2 regions of the Brevibacterium koreense genome follow, and region 1 is predicted to be linked to the other one. Evidence: predicted binding sites of a transcription regulator. Region 1 holds the regulator's gene; the other holds the start of a gene.
The links. The regulator HspR, encoded in region 1, represses chaperone genes until heat shock. The targets are predictions, from matches to a motif close to AAGTTGAGTCNNNNNGACTCAACTT.
Positions count from the first base shown of each region.

Region 1 (9,703 bases):
GGCCGCCGATGTCCGCAACAATGCGGAGAACCTCGCCTACCAGACCGAGAAGCTCATCACCGACAACGAGGACAAGCTGCCTGAAGAGGTCAAGACCGAGATCAACTCGGATGTCGAATCTCTCAAGGAAGCACTCAAGGGCGAAGACGACGACGCCGTGAAGTCGGCCTACGACAAGCTCGTCGCCAACCAGCAGAAGATCGGCGAAGCCATCTACAACCAGCCAGGTGCCGAAGGTGCCGCTGGTGAAGAGGCCGCGGGCGATGCCGATGCAAGTGCCGACGACGATGTCGTCGACGCTGAGGTTGTCGACGAAGAGGACGAGGAGAAGAAGTAATGACTGCCGAGGGCAACGATCCGTCGTCCGAGGAGCCAGGCTTCACCTTCAGCGACAAGCGCCGGATCGATCCGGACACCGGTGAACTCCGCCCAGAGGCCGACGCACAGTCGACCTCGGCGGAGGCCGGTGAGGCGAATGATGCCAACGGCGCCGAGGATGTCCAGGGCGCCGATGAGAATCTGGCCGATGCCAGTGACCTCGGAGTCGACATTCCGGCCGATGCTTCGACGTTGAACGACACCGAGGCAGCGCAGGGCGAAGAGGCTGCCGAACCCGCACCGGGAACTGAGGCCGCAGCGCACCTGGCCGACCTCAAGCGCATCAACGCCGAGTACGCCGCCTACCGGATGCGGGCCGATCGCGAACGCGAGCGGGCGGCAACCGGTGGCACGATCAAGGCCGTCGAGGCTCTGATCCCCGTGCTTGACGAGGTCCGTCTGGCGCAGGAGAACGGCGACGTCACGGGGCCTTTCGAGACCCACGTCAATAAGCTGATCGACTCGCTGACCAAGGTCGGCGTCGAGCAGTACGGTGACGTCGGCGATGAGTTCGATCCGCGACTGCATGAGGCACTCATGCAGCAGCCTTCGGACGACGTCGAGACTCCGACCGTCTCCCTGGTCATGCAGCCGGGCTACCGTCTTGGTGACCGAGTCATCCGGGCGGCGCGCGTAGGCGTTGCACAGCCGGAGGACTGAGAAACACACCTTCGCCGAGGTGGTCCCGCGAACGTGGAATCACCTCGGCGGCGGTCCGGATCTCCCGGGATCAAGGTCCCGGGGCTGCGGATTGTGAGGAGACAATTGAATACACTGATGAAGAAGACACGGAAGGAGGTGCCAGGTGAATACCGGTCCTCAGAATGATTGGTTCGAGAAGGACTTCTACAAGACCCTCGGCGTCTCCAAAGATGCTTCCGACGCAGACATCAAGAAGGCCTATCGCAAACTGGCGCGCAAGTATCATCCGGATGCCAATCCTGGTGATTCCAAGGCTGAAGACAAGTTCAAAGAGCTCGGCCAGGCGCATCAGGTGCTGTCGGACAAGGAATCTCGCGAACAGTACGATCAGGTCCGCGCCATGGGCGGCGGGGCCAGGTTCAGTGCCGGTTCCGGTGGGCCGGGAGGCAGCGCTGGTGGCGGCTTCGACGACGTATTCTCCGACCTCTTCGGCGGTGGCGGACGGACACGGACTCGTGCGTCCTACGGTGGAGGCGGGGGAGACGTGCCCCCTGACCTGGCTGACCTCCTCAACGGCTTCGGCGGAGGCGGAGGCTATGGCGGTGGTGGTTTCGGTGGCGGATATTCGCCACCGGTCAAGGGCGGTGACATCAAGTCCAGCACCACTTTGTCCTTCACAGAGGCCATCAACGGTGCCTCGGTGAAGCTGAACATGCCGGGTGGGAAGCCTCTGACCGTGCGCACGCCCATCGGCGTCAAGGACGGGCAGAAGATCCGGCTGGCAGGCAAAGGCAAGACCAGCCCCAATGGCGGCGAGGCCGGAGACGTGATATTGACGATCAAGGTCAAGCCACACCCCGTCTTCACCCGTGATGGTGACAACCTGCGGATGGATCTGCCGGTGAGCTTCGATGAGGCTGCCTTGGGCGCCGAGGTCAAGGTGCCGACGCTCGACGGAATGCCGGTGACGATGAAGATCGCCCCAGGCACGCCTTCGGGGCGGACGATGCGTCTGCGCGGCAAAGGCGTGAAAACCAAGAAGGGCACCGGCGATCTGCTGGTGACCGCGGAGATTGTTGTCCCACAGAATCTGTCGAAGGACGCCAAAGAAGCGGTCGAATCGTTCCGCTCGGCGACCGAGAACGAGGACCCACGGGACGGACTGCTCGACAAAGCCAAGGCCAGTTGAGGTGGTGAAGCACGATGCACATATCGACCAGTGCAGCGGTGTACGTCATTTCGGTGGCGGCGGACCTCGCAGGAATGCACCCGCAGACGCTGCGCCAGTATGACCGTCTGGGTCTCGTCATCCCCGAGCGCACCGCCGGCAGAGGCCGGCGGTACACGGGGCGAGACATCGCCAAACTCCGGCTGATTCAGCAGCTCTCGCAGGACGAGGGTGTGAACCTGGTGGGAATCAAGAAGATCATCGACCTGCAGAACCAAGTCGATGCGCTCCAGTCTCGGAACGAGGAGCTCGAGACTGAAGTCAGGTCTCGGATGTCAGCGAAGGAACGCGAAGCACGCGTCTTCGCTGCTGGCTCTGCCGGTGATGTTGTTTCGATTTCGCGTGGCAGGCGTCCTCAAGGGAGGCCCGAGCCGGGCGCGATGGTTCTGTACAACAGGTTCCGGCGCCGGTAGTTTCGAACTGATATGCCCGGAGACTACGGTCTCCGGGCACATCTGAATTGTCGATCGCATGACGCCAGTTGTGTAAAACTGTCTTTCATGGACAGATCCGACAAGATCAAACGGGCCGCCGATTCCGCGGACGAAGCAGTGCAGGAGGCGGCCGACAGCACGTGGTTCGAAAGGACTGCGCGAGCTGGCTTCCTCGCCAATGGGTTAGTGCACACCGTCCTCGGGGTCACCGCGGTCGCAGTCGGTTTCGGGCGAAGCGGTGAGGCCGATCAGACTGGTGCAATACAGCAGATCGCGGCGAAGCCGTTCGGCATGGTGCTCATCGTTCTGTGTCTGATCGGCTGTGCGCTGATGACCCTGTGGTGCCTGGTCAATGCATTCTTCGGCTCGTCATCTTTGCGCGGGGCCGAATCACGTGATCTCCAGGAGCACGAGGGGCGACGCCGATGGATCGACTTCTTCAAGATGTTCGGTTCGGCAATCGTCTATTGTGCGATTGCCCTGACCTTCTCACAGTTCGTCGTCGGCAGCGGGTCTGACTCGGGCAAAGCCAGTTCGCAGGCGTCGGTGACCTTGGCTAAGGCGCCGGGTGGGCTCTACCTTCTCATGGCCATCGGGGTCGTCATCGTCATCGTCGGGATTTCGTTCTGCATCAATGGCGTCGTGTGCAATTGGAAGGACGATCTGCGTATGCCGGGCCAGCGTCCTGTGCGCTCGCTGCTGCTCGCCACCGGGGTCATCGGGTACTTGGGGAAGGGTGTGACGCTGCTCGCGATGGGAATTCTGGTCTTCGTCTCTGCCGCAACCGGAGATCCCGAGGAGTTCACCGGGATTGATGGCGCACTCAAGGCGATGCGTGACCAGCCGTTCGGCCCTTACCTCATGCTCGCTGTCGGCATCGGTCTAGTGCTCTATGGCATCTTCCTCGGTCTGCGTTCGCGTTATGACCGTATGGAATGAGCGGCATGGTCCGGGGTGGACCGTGAGCGGTTCGAAGGTTGCACCCTTCGGCCGCCGCTCACTGCCCGAAGAGATGAAGAGCGCGAACCCGATCAGGATTCGCGCTCTTCTCAGTTGCGGATGAGCTCAGATGAGCTCACGGGCCGATATCAGATCTGTGAAGGATCCTGAACAGCCTTCTTGCGACGCATGGTCATCGTCACCGCAACTCCACCAACGAGGAGGAGTGCTGCACCGCCGACGAGGCCGGTGAGCTCGGTGCCGGTGCGGGGCAGATCGCCGCCACCATTTCCGTCTTCGTCGCCGCCATTGCCGTTGCCGTTGCCGTCTTCGTTTCCGTCGCTGCCACCGGCATTGGCGTCTTCGCCGACGGTGAATGCTCCGGTCATCTCGTCGTCGCCACAGGTGACGCTGACGTCATAGTCACCGAGGTAGGCCGACGGATCACTGGCAGAGGTGCCGTAGACGTTCACGGAGGCATTGCCCTCGTCATCGGCCTTGACGGTGTTGTCGTAGGCGGTGACGTTCGAGTTGCCCTTGGGGGTGACCAGGTAGCGAACGTCCGAGCCGGGCTCGCAGTTCTCGACTGCCAGCGTGACGCCCTTGTTGTTCACGACGAAGTCAGTGGCGTCGATGGTCTCGGGCGAGACGGTCAGCGTGGCTTCAGCAGCCGGGGTAGTCGGCTTCGGCTCTTCGGTCTCATCTTCGGTGACGGTGAACTGGACGGAGTTCGAGACTTCATCGGTCTCGGCGTCGACAGCGAACAGTGTGTAGTCGCCAGCTTCGAGCCCGTCTTCAGGAGCTTTGACAGTGCCGCTGATCTTGCCGTCTTCGTCAGCCGTGAGTTCGTTGTGGAAGAACGGCGACTGGTTTCCCGCTGCGTCGCTGTACATGTTCACCGTGCTGTCAGGAGTGAAACCCTCGCCGGTGACCTTGAGGCCGTCCTTCTCGAAGTCGGAGGCAGAGATCGTCTTATCGTCGAGGGAGACCTTCGGGTCGACCGAGGGTGCCTCTGTCTCTTCTTCGTCTGCGGTGACTTCGAATTCAGCCGGGATTTCCTGCTTCTCTTCGCCGCGCATAACTGTCACGGTGAAGTTGAGTACCTGAGGATCGATGGCAGCGGGATCACCGGTCTTGTTGTAGATGGTGTACTCGACGGTGTCGCCTTCTGCGGTCAGCGGTTCCTTGCCTTCGAAGGACGCGTTGTCAGTGACGGTGTCGCCAGCGTCGAGGCCCGAGACCGTGACTTTGACACCCATGGCCTCGTCAGCGAGGTCAGTCTGGCTGATCTTCTTCGGTGACACCGAGACGGATGCTTCGAGGGCGGCCTGATCCTCGGCGCCGTCTTTGGCTGCTTCCTTGGCAGAATCGGTTTTGTCTGCCTGGCTCTCGTTCTGGCTGACCACGATGTTGGTCTGTTCTAAAACGTCGGCGGAAGGGGCTGTGGGTGCAGCCATGACGGGGGATGCGGCCAGGCCGGTGATGGCCAGTGCCACTGCGGGGGCGAGTGCAAGCTTCTTCATAGTGTCCTTCGTTCTTATAGCTGAGAATGATCTCCTACGCAGGTAACAATAATGACATATTTACGACGTGCATAGTTGTGGTCGTTTTGTTCACACTTGTTGTACGGATCAGTGACAGGCGTCGTCGACCGGCTGGGACGGTGAACCTGTCGAAAATGAGTGTGGCCCCGACCGGAATCGGGGCCACACTCATTCAAGCGCTCACATGATCAATCACATTGAGTGATCACCTGGGTGGTGCCTGATCAGAAGTCGGAAGGCGACTGTCCGACCTTCTTGCGGCGACCGGTCATCGCGATTGCTGCTCCACCGACGAGAAGGAGAATCGCTCCCGAGGCGAGGCCACCAAGGTCTGCACCGGTGCGTGGCAGCTGGCTGCCATCGTTCCCGTCATTGTCGTGTCCGTCGCTGCCGCCGCCATCTGCGCCGGCGGTGACTGTGAACGATTCCTTCATCGTGTCGTCGCCACAGGTTGCACTGGCTGTGTAGGAGCCGACGTATGCCGACACGTTGGCGGAGGTGCCGAAGACACTGACCGAAGCCTTGCCCTCGTCATCGGCCTTGACCGTGTTCTCGTACGCGGTGACCTGGATGCCCTTGGGCGTGACCGCGAAGTGCACCTCCGCGCCGGGCTCGCAGCCCTCGACGGCCAGGGTGACACCCTTCTTGTCATTGGCGAAGTCTGCAGCTTCGAGAGTCTTGGGTGAGACCGAGAACGATGCCTCCGCAGGAGCTTCGGGAGTGTCCCCGTTGTCTCCGTCATCCCCATCGTCTTCGTTGTCTTCAGCGACGACGTTGATGTTGCCGTTCAGTGTCTGCGACTCGGTGCCCTCGCGGTCGATTGTGACCGTGAACGGCACCTTGCCCTCTTCGAGACTGTCCGGGTTGCCCTGGTAGTAGAGGTGGAGCGTGTAGTCTCCGTCGGCATCTGCTGTCTCGCTGTCCCCGGTCAGGGAGTCGGTGATCTTGTCACCCTTCTTCACACCCGAGACGGTGACCGTGACGCCCTTGTCCTTGTTCGAAAGGTCCTCGGCAGTGATCTTCTTGGGATCGACTGTGAGCGAGGCATCGATCGGATCGACGGCGTCGTCTTCGGTGACGGTGAACGCAACATCAGCAGAGTTCGAATCGTCGTCGGGGTCGATCGCCAACAATGTGTATGCACCGGGCTTGCGAATATCATCGGGTGCCTGGACGGTGCCGCTGATCTTGCCCTCTGCGTCAGCTGTGACTTCGCCGTGGAAGAAGGTTCCCGGGGATCCGTCTGGTTGGGTGCGCAGCTCCACCGTGCTCTCGGGGTTGAATCCCTCACCGGTGACCTTGAGGCCCTTCTCATAGAAATCGTGTGCACTGATCTCATCGGTGTCGAGCGAGATCTGCGGTTCGGCTTCGTCAGCAACGTTGATCTCGGCGTTGAGTGTCTCCGGCTCTTCGCCGTTACGCTGAACCGTTGCGGTGAGGGGAATCGGCCCCTCTTTGAGGGTCTCAGCAGGACCGTCGTAGTAGACGCCGAAGGTGAAGTCGCCATCAGCGTCGACAGTCCGGGGCTTGTCAGTGAGGTCATCGGTGACCGTGTCCCCTTCTTCGAGGTTGGTGATGGTGGCCTGGATGCCCTTGTCGGGGTCGGTGAGGTCCTCGGCAGTGACTTCGTCGGGGTTGACTGTGAGGTCGGAATCAATGGCGGTCTGGGCCTCGACAATGGTGGTCGAGCCAGACAACGACTGCGCCGCAACGCCCGCGCGCTGGACCTTGACGGAGAAGTTCTTGGTCCCCTCTTTGAGGTCCTCGGCGTCGCCGGAGTAGCCGAGGGTGAGCGACTCCTTGCCGTCAGCAGCGGCAGTCGTAGCCGGCGCCGTCAGTCCAGAGGTCGTGAGCTTGTCACCCTTTTCGAGGCCGGTCACGGTGACCCTGAGGCCGTCTGACGCGAGGTCTTCGGCCGAGACCGACGAGGTGGCAACCTGCAGCTGAGCATCTATTTTTTCGACTTCGTTCTGAGGATCCTCGGGATCCTTCGAGTCGTTGCCCTTGTCGTCGTCCTTGGGCGCAGGCTTCTTCGCATCTTTGGCATCATCGCCAGATTTTTTGTCTGCCCTGTCGTCCGCTGCTTTCTTGTCTGCAGCCTTCTTCTCGGCTGCGTCCTTCTTCTCCCGCTCAGCCTTTTCCTTCGCGAGCTTCTCGGCCTTCTCCTTCTTGACCTGCTCGGCCTTGGCCGCGGTGGAGTCCGACTGCGTCGACGATGACGGGGTCTCGGCGGCGGCGACTGGGGCGGCCACCAGACCAGTGAACGCGAGGGCCACAGCCGGCGCGAGAATGAGCTTCTTCATTGGAGTGCCTTCAATCTAGAGAGTGTGAGGGGGTGCACATCTGACTGCCATCCTAGATACAGGAAATCCCCTGAACTACTTATGTACGTTTAGTTCAGGGTGAATAGCTGTAACACTTTGGTGAACGATGTGACCACGTCGAGACGCCCTCGTGATGTGACTATCCAGTAGCCGTGACCACAGACGGACCAGTAACCGCATTCTCAGCGTTGCCAGTACCCGCACTCTGAGCGCGGCGAGTAGCCGAACTCTCAGACCGGCCAGGCCCCGGCCCGGATCTGTTTGCGCTGCTCCACGGTGGGCACACGAACGGTCAGCGCCGAAGGCAGGACCTCCATCGCCAGATATCCTGACTGGCCTATCGGATCCCCGTCCAGCTGCACATCGAGCTCCTCACCGGATTCGATGACGACCTTCTGGCACTTACGAATCTCCGTGTGCAGGCCCTTCGATGTCTTGCGGCCCAAGACGGAGGCAAGAACGCCCACCCATTGGCCCAGGTTCTTCGGGCTGACGATGAGGACGTCGAGCATCCCGTCATCGATGACCGCCTGCGGCAGCAGCTGAATGCCGCCCTGCAGCTTCCCGCAGTTGCCGCCGAGCACCGATCGCACGCGTGCCGAGATCCGATAGTCGTCGTCGAAGGTCACCTTCACGTGACTGGGACGGCCGACGAGCTTCCGAGACCCGGCCTCGACATAGGCCAACCAGCCAAGTCGTGACTTGAGATCGGAATTCGTATCGGCCATGACAGCGGCATCGAACCCCAATCCCGTCATCACGGTGAAGACATGAGGGTCCGCGTCCTCGGTGGTCTTGGCGGTTCCGACGTCGATGTTCCGGTTACGGCCCCACAGCGCGATTCGCAGTGCCCATTCGGTCTTGTCGAGGACGATGTCGAGGTTTCGCGACAGCAGATTTCCTGTTCCCAGCGGAACGATCCCCATTGGCGTCGATGTCTGGGCCAGTGCCGAGGCGACGGCTCGAACCGTGCCGTCGCCGCCGGCAGCGATGACGACGTCGACCTCTTCGTCGAGTGCGCGGCTCGCGGCGCCCTCGCCGGGATCCTCGGGTGTGGTCTCGATGACCAACGGTGGGTTCCAGCCTTCGAAGCGACAGATCGCTTCGGCGGTCGAAGCCAGTTGACTGGCATCGGTCTTGGTCGGATTCACGATGAGAGCTGCCCGGTAGCGGCTGGAATTCGCAGCCTCGAGTGCATCGGGATCGGTGCCCCGCGCATACTTCCGAACCCGGTTGAGGGCACGACGGGTCCCGGTGCGGTGGCCGACGAAGAATGCAACGATCAGCACCACGACGATGCCGGCGACGACGATCCACGTCATCAGGGAGTCCAAAGCGATGGTCATGCCTCAAATTTACAGTGCCCAACTTGAGAGTGAGCTGGTCACCCACTCCAGGGGTGCCCGAATGTCGAAAAGAGTCCAGGGCCGTTAAGCTGAGAGGGTGATCGATCTAGCGCTCCTCAGAGAAAACCCGGACCTGTTCAAGGCATCGCAGGAGGCCCGCGGCTCGTCCGTCGACCTCGTTGACGAAGTCCTCGCCGCGGATTCCGCACGCCGCTCTGCCATCACCACGTATGAGGACGCGCGCGCCGATCAGAAGTCCTTCTCCGCTCAGATCGCGAAAGCGGCTAAAGACGACAAGCCTGCGCTTATCGCAGAGGGCAAAGAGAAATCTGCCAAGGTCAAGGCTCTGCAGGCCGAGTCCGAAGAAGCGAGCTTTGCGTTCGACAAGCTTGCAGGCAAGCTTCCGAACCTCATCGTCGAGGGCATCCCCTCCGGTGGCGAAGAGAACTTCGTGACCCTGAAGACTGTCGGCGAACCACGCGACTTCAGCACCGACGGCTTCGAGCCTGCCGACCACCTGGAGATCGGTGAGACGCTCAAGGCGATCGACACCTCGCGTGGCACCAAGGTTTCGGGCTCGCGCTTCCACTACCTCACTGGATTCGGCGCCAAGCTGGAAATGGCCCTGCTCAACCTGGCCCGGGATGTGGCCGAAGAAGCCGGTTTCATCCCGACCATCACGCCCACTCTGGTCAAGCCCGAAGTCATGCGCGGCACCGGCTTCCTCGGCGAGCACGCCGACGAAATCTACCGACTCGAGGCCGATGACCTGTTCCTCGTCGGCACTTCTGAAGTGCCCCTGGCCGGACTCCACATGGACGAGATCGTGGATCTGACCGACGGCCCGCTGTGCTACGCCGGAATCTCC
Region 1 is NZ_CP158281.1:3,195,258-3,204,960, reverse strand. Features, by position in the region: gene dnaK (molecular chaperone DnaK) at 1-337, shown strand, start outside; gene AAFP32_RS14665 (nucleotide exchange factor GrpE) at 337-1,038, shown strand; gene AAFP32_RS14660 (DnaJ C-terminal domain-containing protein) at 1,184-2,209, shown strand; gene AAFP32_RS14655 (heat shock protein transcriptional repressor HspR) at 2,224-2,661, shown strand; gene AAFP32_RS14650 (DUF1206 domain-containing protein) at 2,749-3,621, shown strand; gene AAFP32_RS14645 (hypothetical protein) at 3,771-5,144, opposite strand; gene AAFP32_RS14640 (hypothetical protein) at 5,390-7,468, opposite strand; gene AAFP32_RS14635 (diacylglycerol kinase family protein) at 7,720-8,835, opposite strand; gene serS (serine--tRNA ligase) at 8,933-9,703, shown strand, end outside.

Region 2 (9,703 bases), 150 kb from region 1:
AAGCTTCTCGTAGCTCTGACGTCCGGTGCGTGATCCGAGTACGTAACCGACTCCCAGACCAGCCAGGAGAATCAATCGCTTCTTCATTTTCCTGCTCTCCTTCTCAGCTTGCCGTGACTGCATGCAACACGTGTGAGTGCACAGACCGACGATGATCGACGGTCGTGCGCATCGGCACTGTGTCCTGGTTCACCACCATATACTGCAGATGGTTCCTCAGTGAAAGAATACAGTCTCAGGTTTGGGGAGAAGAGACAGTTCTTCGGTGATCAGCCCACTGTGGGCTGCTGCTGGGTGATGCAGTGGATTCCGCCGCCCCGGGCATAGAGTTCGCGAGCATCGACGCCGACGACCTTGCGTCCCGGGTACACCTTCTCGAGCACGGAGACCGCCTCGGCATCCATCGGATCGTCGAAGGTGCAGGCGATGACCCCGTCGTTGGTCACGAGGTGGTTGACGTAGGAGTAGTCGACCCACCCCTCATCATCGCGCAGTGCTTCGGGGGCGGGGATCGTCACGACGTCGAAGGGCTGCCCCTCGGCTGTGGTCTCGGTGGTGAACTGAGTCTTGAGCGCCTGACTGAATTCAAAGTCCGGGTGCTCGGGATTGCGCTGATCGTGGATGAGGATGACGCCCGGGCTGGGCATGGCCGCGACGATGTCGACGTGGCCGCGGGTGCCGAAGGTCTGATTGTCGCGGTGGAGGCCGTGCTCGAGCCAGATGACTTTCTTCGCCCCGACCGTGCGGGCGAATTCGGCTTCCACGTCGGCCTCGGTCAGGTCGGGGTTACGGCCCGGATCCAACTGCACGCTGCGCGTGGCCAGAACGGTGCCCTGCCCGTCGACGTGGATGCCGCCGCCTTCATTGCGCAGCTGGGAATCGATGATGGGGACTCCTGCCTGGTTCGCGACGAAGCGGCCGATGTGCTGATCATGATCCCATGTCGCCCACTCCTGGGCGCCCCAGCCGTTGAACACCCAGTCCACTGCGTGCAGTGCACCGTTGTCGTCAACTACGAAGCTCGGGCCGATGTCGCGCATCCAGGCATCGTCGAGTTCGGCATTGACCACAGTGATCGGATGGTTGATGCCCTCGCCGAGGTGGCGGCGGGCATTGTCGGTCTGCGACGTCGAGACGACAACAGTCACCGGGGTGAACTCGCTGGTGGCACGCGCCACCGCGGCCCAAGTGCGGCGAGCCGCCTCGGCCTCTTCCTCGGTATCGCCCAAGGCATAGCCGGAGGACGGGAACGCCATCCAGATGCGGTCATGGGCGGCTGTTTCCGCGGGCATATGAAACGTCATCGTTCATCCCTTCGTGTCTGAGCGACTGTTGAGCCTCGTCGTCTGTTGAGCTCTGCAGCTCCGTGAAGCTTCCCCGCTGCTGCAGGCGGCAGTTGGCTTGTCCCGAGTGTAGCGAGGTTCGGCTCCTGGGGGTCAACGGATTCCGCACCTACCCGGACGGGGTGGGAGGAGTCCGTATAGTCTGGCGTGGAAGACACAACGCTTGGGTATCAGGGCTCGAACGCGCCATGGGAGGCAGCACGTGGAACAGCAAGATCTGCAGGAATTGTTCGGTCGGTCTGGGACCGGTCCGTTGGCGGGAGTGGTCGTCGCTGACTTCTCACGTGTGTTGGCGGGGCCCTACGCGACGATGATGCTTGCCGACCTCGGCGCCACGGTCATCAAGGTCGAGGGAAGGACCGGCGACGATACACGGCACTGGGCGCCACCTCGGCGAGGCGATGATGCGACGTATTTCCTCACGGCGAACCGAAACAAGCACTCCGTGGTCCTCGATTTCAAAGACGGGGGGGAGCTGGCCCTGGCGCAGGAGCTGGCTAGGCGGGCCGACATCCTCGTGGAGAACTTCAAGGCCGGTGGACTGGCAAAGTACGGGCTCGACTATGACACCGTCAAGATTCAGAATCCGGGCGTCATCTACGCCTCGGTGACCGGGTTCGGGCGTGACAACCCGCAACCCGGCTACGATCTGCTGATCCAGGGACTGTCCGGCTTCATGAGCGTCACAGGGTCGCAGGAGTCGGGTCCGGTGAAGGCTGGCGTGGCGGTCGTTGACGTGTTCACCGGTCTGCACACCACGGTCGGAATCCTCGCGGCACTGGCCCACCGCAAGGACACCGGCGAGGGGCAGCTGGTGGAGACGAACCTCCTGTCCTCGGCACTGTCTGGGCTGGCGAACCAGACCTCGGCATATGTGGCCGGGGGTGTCGTCCCGCAGGCAATGGGCAACGCCCACCCGAGCCTGTACCCCTACCAGCCGATGCCCACGGCCGAGGGGCAGATCATCATCGCTGTCGGCAACGACAACCAGTTCCGTTCACTGGCAGCGGTGCTGGGCCATCCCGAGTGGGCTGAGGATGCACGCTTCGCGAACTTCTCCGACCGCAACGAGAACCGTGGCGAACTCGAACCGGAACTCATTGCCGCGCTGAGTGAGAAGACGAACCAGGAATGGTTCGACATCCTGACTGCTGCCGGTCTGCCGTGTGCTCCGATCAACACGATCGCCCAGGGTGTCGACCTGGCGACCTCGCTGGGTCTTGAGCCCGTCGCCGAGGCGGGGGCCGGGGATCGGGTGATCCCAACGGTGGCCAATCCGATCCGCTTGTCCGAGACTCCGCCGAGCTACGATCTCGCTCCGCCACAGCTGGGGGACAGCACCGAGGTGGTCAAGGACTGGTTGCGCAGCCAGCGCTGAGGGCAGTCATTTCACCGTCACTACCGGGGTCATGCTCAGAGTCATACCCAGTGTTGCTGCACGGAAGTTCTGCCAGACGTTCTGCCGGACGTTCGGCAGGCGTTCTGTCGGACGTTCTGCCGGAAGTTCTGGCAGGTTGGGTTCGTGAAACACCAGGGCTGCTCGGGCTGAACTTCCGGATTCACTGACGTACCCTGGAGTCTGTATGAATGCACCCTAGTCACTGGGGAGATCCTGAGCAGTCCACTTCTGGTCACGGCGGATTTCGCAAAGTGGCGCACCAGACTCCAGGACTGAGATGGATACAGACAAGACTGAGACGAAGTCCGCCAGACGGTCGGTCGTCAAGCGCGCGCTGATGGTTGTGGCCATGCTGCTGACAGCCTTTCATCTGCTCGCAAGCTTCCTCTGGATCGCTCCGTCGTCGACGGCGCGAGAGGTGATCCCCGGGGACCTTCTCTCCGAGTACATGATTCCGCTGTGGGGTCAGTCGTGGAGTGTATTCGCTCCCGAGCCGATCAACGGCGACTACTACTTCGATGTCCGCGCGGTCGTGAAGACTGCCGAGGGCGGTGAAGAGGTCACGGATTGGGTGCGCGCCACGGATGTTGAACTCGATCATTCGACCTACAAGCTCTTCCCTCCTCGCTCCGCCGGTCTGGGCGTCGGGGTCGCCTCCGACATCAAGGGATCGTGGGAGGACCTGCCCAACGACCAGAAGGCGATCGTCAAGCTCGACTACTTCAAGGGTGATGACTCTGTCGACCGGCTGACGACGAAGCTGGGGGACTACGAAGATCCCGACGGTGCTGTCGACGGATACCTGGAGAGCGAACATCTGGCCACGGCCTATGCGACACAGGTGGCCAGAGCGATCTGGGGTGAGGACGTCCAGCGCGTCCAGTACCAGGCAGCCCGACAGAATGTAGTGCCGTTTGCACAGCGCAACAACGACGATGCGAAACGGCCGAACATTCAGCCGGTGCCGGTCGGCTGGCGAGCACTGGTGGCCGAACCGCACCAGTCCGATGTGGAGTTCGCCGAGTACTTCTGTGCCTCCGACAAAGTGAGGTGTGCAGATGAGCAGTGACAAGAACACCCGGGTCAAGGGTGAAGAGATCGGCGTGCAGGAGTCGAAGTCCGGGGCGACCTCCTATTCGGCAGTGGATCCGAACGAGCGCATTCCAGTCGCTTCCCGCGTCCTGGGGAGCATCTCGCGCGGCTGGGACTGGCTTGAGGAGATGCTCACCGGTCGCTATCACGCAACGTACGGTCTCGCGGTGACCCGTATCCTCATCGGCCTGACCGGACTCGGCCTGCTGCTGACGAACTTCAGCGCCCGGCACTATGCCTTCGGCGTGGGCAGCGCCTGGAACGGGGAGATCGCTGACCCCAAGAGCGACTTCCCGAACATCTGGCTGTTCTCTCTCTTCCACCGTGCGGTGACCAACCCGCCGTTGTTCACCGCCATGATCATCGGTCTGGCCATTCTCGCCGTCGTCATCATCCTCGGATGGCGGACTCGCATCGTTCTGCCGTTCTATCTGGTCCTGTGGGTGAGCTTCATCGAGCTCAACGACAGTGCTGGCGATCAGGGCGACAATGCGTATCGCATGTTCATGATCGCGATGCTCTTCGCCGACACCACCAGGCGGTGGTCCTTGGATGCCAAGCGCAAGAGACAGCAGAACCCGGAGTTCCCGGAAACCGACGGAGGCAGCTATCGCTGGGCCCTCATCATGGCCAACAACTTAGCGATCGTCGTGCTGGCCTTCCAAGTCTGTGCGATCTACATGTCGGGCGGTCTGTACAAGGCCGGCGGTGCCGCTTGGCAGCACGGATTCGCGGTGTACAACCCGCTGCACACTCAACAGTTCGGAACCTGGCCGGTGCTCTCGGACCTGCTGACCGCCTGGGGTCCGATGGTCGTGGCCATCTCCTGGGGCTCGGTCCTGTTCCAGTGTGCGTTCCCGTTCATGCTGTTCAACCGGTATACGCGAATTGTGGGCTTGTTGGGCATCCTCTCCTTCCACCTGGGAATCGCCCTGCTGATGGGACTGCCCTGGTTCTCGCTGACGATGATTGCCGTCGATGCCATCTTCATCCGCGATCGCAGCTTCGAAAAGCTCCACAAGCTGGTGAGTCGCTGGTGGAAATGGACCTCCGAAGGGATGGAACGTGCGAAGGCGAATGCCTCGCGCTAGTCGCCTGCGCGCCGCACGAGCCGTTGTTTCCTGAGCTCGCAGGGAAAGGGCCCCATCGAAGTTTCAGAGCTCCGCTTTAAAGCAGTGCTCTGAAACTTCGATGGAGCCCGTACCGTTTGAGGCGGACTATCGCTTCGGGCGCAGCTCCAGGCCTTTGGACTCCGGATCCTCGGGCAGACCGATGACGATGTCATCGCCGTCGACCACGTCGCCGGACAGCAGAGCGCGGGCCAGTTTGTCTCCGATCTCGCGCTGGACCAGCCTGCGCAGGGGGCGGGCGCCGAACGCAGGATCGTAGCCCTCGAGCGCGAGCCAATCCTCGGCGGCATCCGTGACCTCGAGCGTGATTCGCCGTTCGGTCAGGCGAGACGCCAGACGCTGGATCTGCAGGTCGACGATGGAGGACAGCTCCTCCGTGCTCAGTGCGTCGAAGAGCACGATGTCGTCAAGACGGTTGAGGAACTCGGGCTTGAACGTCGAATGCACGACGCCCAACACAGCATCCTTCTGCTCCTCGACACTCAGAGACTGATCGACGAGGAACTGCGAACCCAGGTTCGAGGTCAGAATCAGAATCGTGTTCCGGAAGTCGACTGTGCGCCCCTGACCATCGGTGAGACGACCATCGTCGAGAACCTGCAGCAGGATGTCGAAGACACTCGGGTGTGCCTTCTCCACCTCGTCGAGGAGGACGACGGAGTAGGGGCGACGGCGCACAGCCTCGGTGAGCTGGCCGCCCTCGTCGTAGCCGACGTAGCCCGGAGGGGCGCCGACGAGACGTGAGACGGTGTGCTTTTCGCCATACTCGCTCATATCAATGCGGATCAGGGCCTTCTCATCGTCGAAGAGGAAGTCCGCGAGGGACTTCGCGAGCTCGGTCTTGCCCACGCCGGTGGGGCCGAGGAACAGGAACGAGCCCGTCGGACGGTCCGGGTCGGCGATGCCGGCACGTGAACGACGGATCGCATCGGACACCGTGGCCACGGCGCTCTTCTGGCCGATGAGACGCTTGCCCAGCACATCCTCGGCGCCCAGCAGCTTCTCGATCTCGCCCTGCATCAGACGTCCCGCCGGGATGCCCGTCCAGGACGAGACGACCTCGGCGATGTCATTGCTCGAGACACGATCACTGACCATCGGGTCGGTCTCGGTCTCGGCGTTGGCTTCCTCCGCCTCGGCGAGGTCGATCTCCTTCTGCACGGCAGGGATCTCCCCGTAGAGCAGACGCGAGGCCGTTTCCAGATCCGTGTCGCGCTGAGCCTTGTCAGCCTGAGAGCGCAGCTCGTCGAGCTTCTCCTTGAGCTCGCCGACCCGGTTGAGACCAGCCCTCTGGGATTCCCAGGTGGCCTCGAGGGCGTGCAGCTCCTCCTCCCGATCGGCAAGATCGGCACGCAGGGCGCCGAGGCGCTCCTTCGAGGCTGTGTCCGTTTCCTTGGACAGGGCCATGTCCTCCATTTTCAGCCGATCCACCGCACGCCGAAGCTCATCGATCTCGACGGGTGCCGAGTCGATCTCCATGCGCAGACGGGACGCGGCTTCGTCGACGAGGTCGATGGCCTTGTCCGGCAGCTGACGGCCGGTGATGTAGCGATTGGACATGGTGGCCGCGGCGACGAGTGCTCCGTCGTTGATCGAGACCTTGTGGTGGGCCTCGTAGCGTTCCTTGAGCCCACGCAGGATCGCGACCGTGTCCTCGACGCTGGGTTCGCCCACGTAGACCTGCTGGAACCTGCGTTCCAGGGCCGGATCCTTCTCGATGTTCTCGCGATACTCGTCGAGTGTGGTCGCGCCGACGAGGCGCAGTTCACCGCGGGCGAGCATCGGCTTGAGCATATTGCCCGCGTCCATGGCGGAGTCTCCGGTGGCGCCGGCGCCGACGACGGTATGGAGCTCATCGATGAAGGTGATGACCTGGCCATCGGCGTTCTTGATCTCCTCGAGGACGGCCTTGAACCTCTCCTCGAATTCGCCCCGGTACTTCGCCCCGGCCACCATTGCGGACAGGTCCAGGCTGATCAGCGTCTTGTCGCGCAGGGACTCAGGCACGTCACCGGCCACGATCCGCTGGGCCAAGCCTTCGACCACGGCGGTCTTGCCGACGCCGGGGTCGCCGATGAGGACGGGGTTGTTCTTCGTCCGTCGCGAGAGGACCTGGATGACCCGCCGGATCTCCTTGTCACGACCGATGACCGGGTCGAGTTTGCCCTCACGCGCGGTGGCTGTGAGGTCGAGGCCGTACTTCTCCAGCGACTGCATCGTGTCCTCGGGGTTCTCCGAGGTGACCTTCTTTCCCCCGCGCAGTTCGGGCAGCGCAGCCAGCAGAGCGTCGCGGCCGGCGCCGGCGCGGCGCAGCGCCTCACCGGCTCCGTCCTGACCCGCGGCGGCCGCGAGCAGCAGGTGCTCCGTGGACACGAACTGATCGCCGAGGCTGGTCATCTCCTCCTGCGCGAGGTTCATCATCTCGAGTCCGGAACGCGACAGCCCCGGCTGGGACACGGTCTGACCGCTGACGGTGGGGAAGCCATCGATGGTCGAGCGGACCGAATCCAGAACGGACTTCGGGTCGGCGCCGACCTTTGTCACCAGGTTTGAGGCCAGTGAGTCCGGCTGCTCCAGCAGAGCCGCGACCAGGTGGGCGGGCTCGATCTGATTGTTTCGCCGAGCCACGACGTCATTCATCGCGGACTGAACCGTCTCGCGTGATTTGGTTGTCAACTGTGCGTCCATGCGCATCTCCTTCACAAGTGTTCTTCGCAACTGTTCCGTGTACAGGAATTGATCTCGAAGAGTTCAACACCGATAAAGTTGAGTCTATTCCACTCAACTTTGAAAAGCGAGAGAACCCGAGCCGTTCGGCGCGCACATCACCACGGTGAAGCCCGGCATGTGTCATTACGGGGAAGCCCGGCAGGCGTCAGCTCAGGAGTACACGCGTCACCTCAGGAGTACACGCGTCACCTCAGCAGCACGGATTGGAGGTCGAAGCGGCGCAGCACCCTGTCGGCGATCTCCGGGTCGGTGCCGCGTTCGCGCCGGGCCTTGAGCACTTCCGTGCGGGCGGACTGCAGTGCCTTGGTCTGCACCTTCACCATCGCCTCGCGGTGCTCCCTCAGCGTTGCGGCCTGCTCCGAACTGACCTGGTCGTCCGAGGTTCCCAGCAGCTGCGAGTAGAGGACCTTGAAGCGTGCGCGCAGAGGCTCGGCCACCTCCTCGGGCAGGCTGTCGTCGTTCTTGATCTGGTCGATCGCGGCCTTGTACGCACGACGCGCGATCTCCGCCGAATCCTCACGCTCCTTCTGCGCCTCGTCGTCGATGCGAAGGACGGTGACGATGGTGGGGAAGGTGAGGCCGGCCAGGACCAGAGTCACCAGTAGGATCACGGCGGCCGCGACGAGGATCGAGGAGCGGCCGGGGAACGGCTCTCCGGTCGCGGTGGTTGCAGGAATCGACAACGCCAGAGCAATGGTGGCCAATCCGCGCATCCCGCCCCAGGTCATCAGCATGGCATCCCTGACATTCAGCGGTGCTGCGTCCGGGTCCTCGTCCTTCCGCCTGGTCTCGAGCACCGTCCCGATGAGCAGCCAGCCGAACCTCACCGCGATGATGACGCCGGCGATGGCGAGCCCCACGAGCACGGCTTCTCCGAGCCCGGCCTGTTCGGTTTCGACGACCATGCGCAGGTCTAGGCCGATGAGCCCGAAGGCGATGCCGGTGATGAGCATCTCGAGGACCTGCCACGTCGAGGCCTGGGTGACGCGTTCGGCTGAATTGCCCTCGACATCGCGCCGGCGCACCTCGAGTGCGGCCACGACGACGGCGATGACTCCGCTGGCGTGGAAATGTTCGGCGATGAGGTAGACGCCGAAGGGCAGCATCAGCATCAGCGAGGAGCGGGCGATCGTATGATCGATCTTCTCCATCACCGACCACACGATGAATACCACGACGAGGCCGATGGTGATGGCGATGACCGCGGAGATGAGGAAGGACAGGGCCAGCTGCCCGAAGTCCACCTCGGTGCCGGACATGGCCGCCGCCATCGCGGTCTGGAAGATCACGAGGGACGCGGCATCGTTGAACAGCCCCTCGCTTTGCAGCGTGGACATGATCCGCCGAGGTATCGACACGGTTCCTGCGACCGCATCGACGGCGACGGGGTCTGGTGGGGCGAGCATTGCTCCCAGCGCCACCGCAGCGGCGATGGTGATCCCGGGGATGAGGAGGACCGCGGTTCCGGCCACGGCCGCCACCGTGACGCCGACGAGCGCGACCGCCATGCCCAGGATCGTGCGCCAGCGGATGGCGAAGAGAGCCCAGGAGGTCTTCTGGGCGGCCGCGAACAGGAGGGGCGGCAGGAACAGGGGCAGGATGAGTTCGGGGTCGATGGTGATCTGCGCGAATGTGGGGATGAATGCGCCGGCGATGCCGATGACCACCATGAGTGCAGGCCAGGGGAGGCGCAGCTTCTGGCCGAGGCCCACGACCACGCTGGTCGCGGCACCGAATCCGATGATCATCAGCAGGGTGGTCATGGCCGTCTCCTCGGTATGGTTGGCATGTGCTGCGCGCTCGAACAATGGCATCGATGTCAGTCAGCATCGTCTCCACGAGGGGCGCCAGGTCAGGACCTCGAAGGAAATCGATGCCAGGTTTCCGCGCCGGACCAACGATATTTTGGCAGAATACTGTTATGTCTGACTCAATTGTATTGTCTGTGGCCGACGACGCAGTCGCGATGATTTCGATCAATGAACCGGAGACTCGCAATGCGCTGTCGC
Region 2 is NZ_CP158281.1:3,345,959-3,355,661, reverse strand. Features, by position in the region: gene AAFP32_RS15320 (hypothetical protein) at 1-87, opposite strand, end outside; gene AAFP32_RS15315 (agmatine deiminase family protein) at 270-1,292, opposite strand; gene AAFP32_RS15310 (CoA transferase) at 1,546-2,721, shown strand; gene AAFP32_RS15305 (DUF5819 family protein) at 3,020-3,811, shown strand; gene AAFP32_RS15300 (HTTM domain-containing protein) at 3,801-4,925, shown strand; gene clpB (ATP-dependent chaperone ClpB) at 5,052-7,652, opposite strand; gene AAFP32_RS15290 (Na+/H+ antiporter) at 7,880-9,457, opposite strand; gene AAFP32_RS15285 (enoyl-CoA hydratase) at 9,616-9,703, shown strand, end outside.
Region 2: a site for HspR is predicted at 7,728-7,752, ahead of clpB (ATP-dependent chaperone ClpB). Genes of this name have one in related genera too.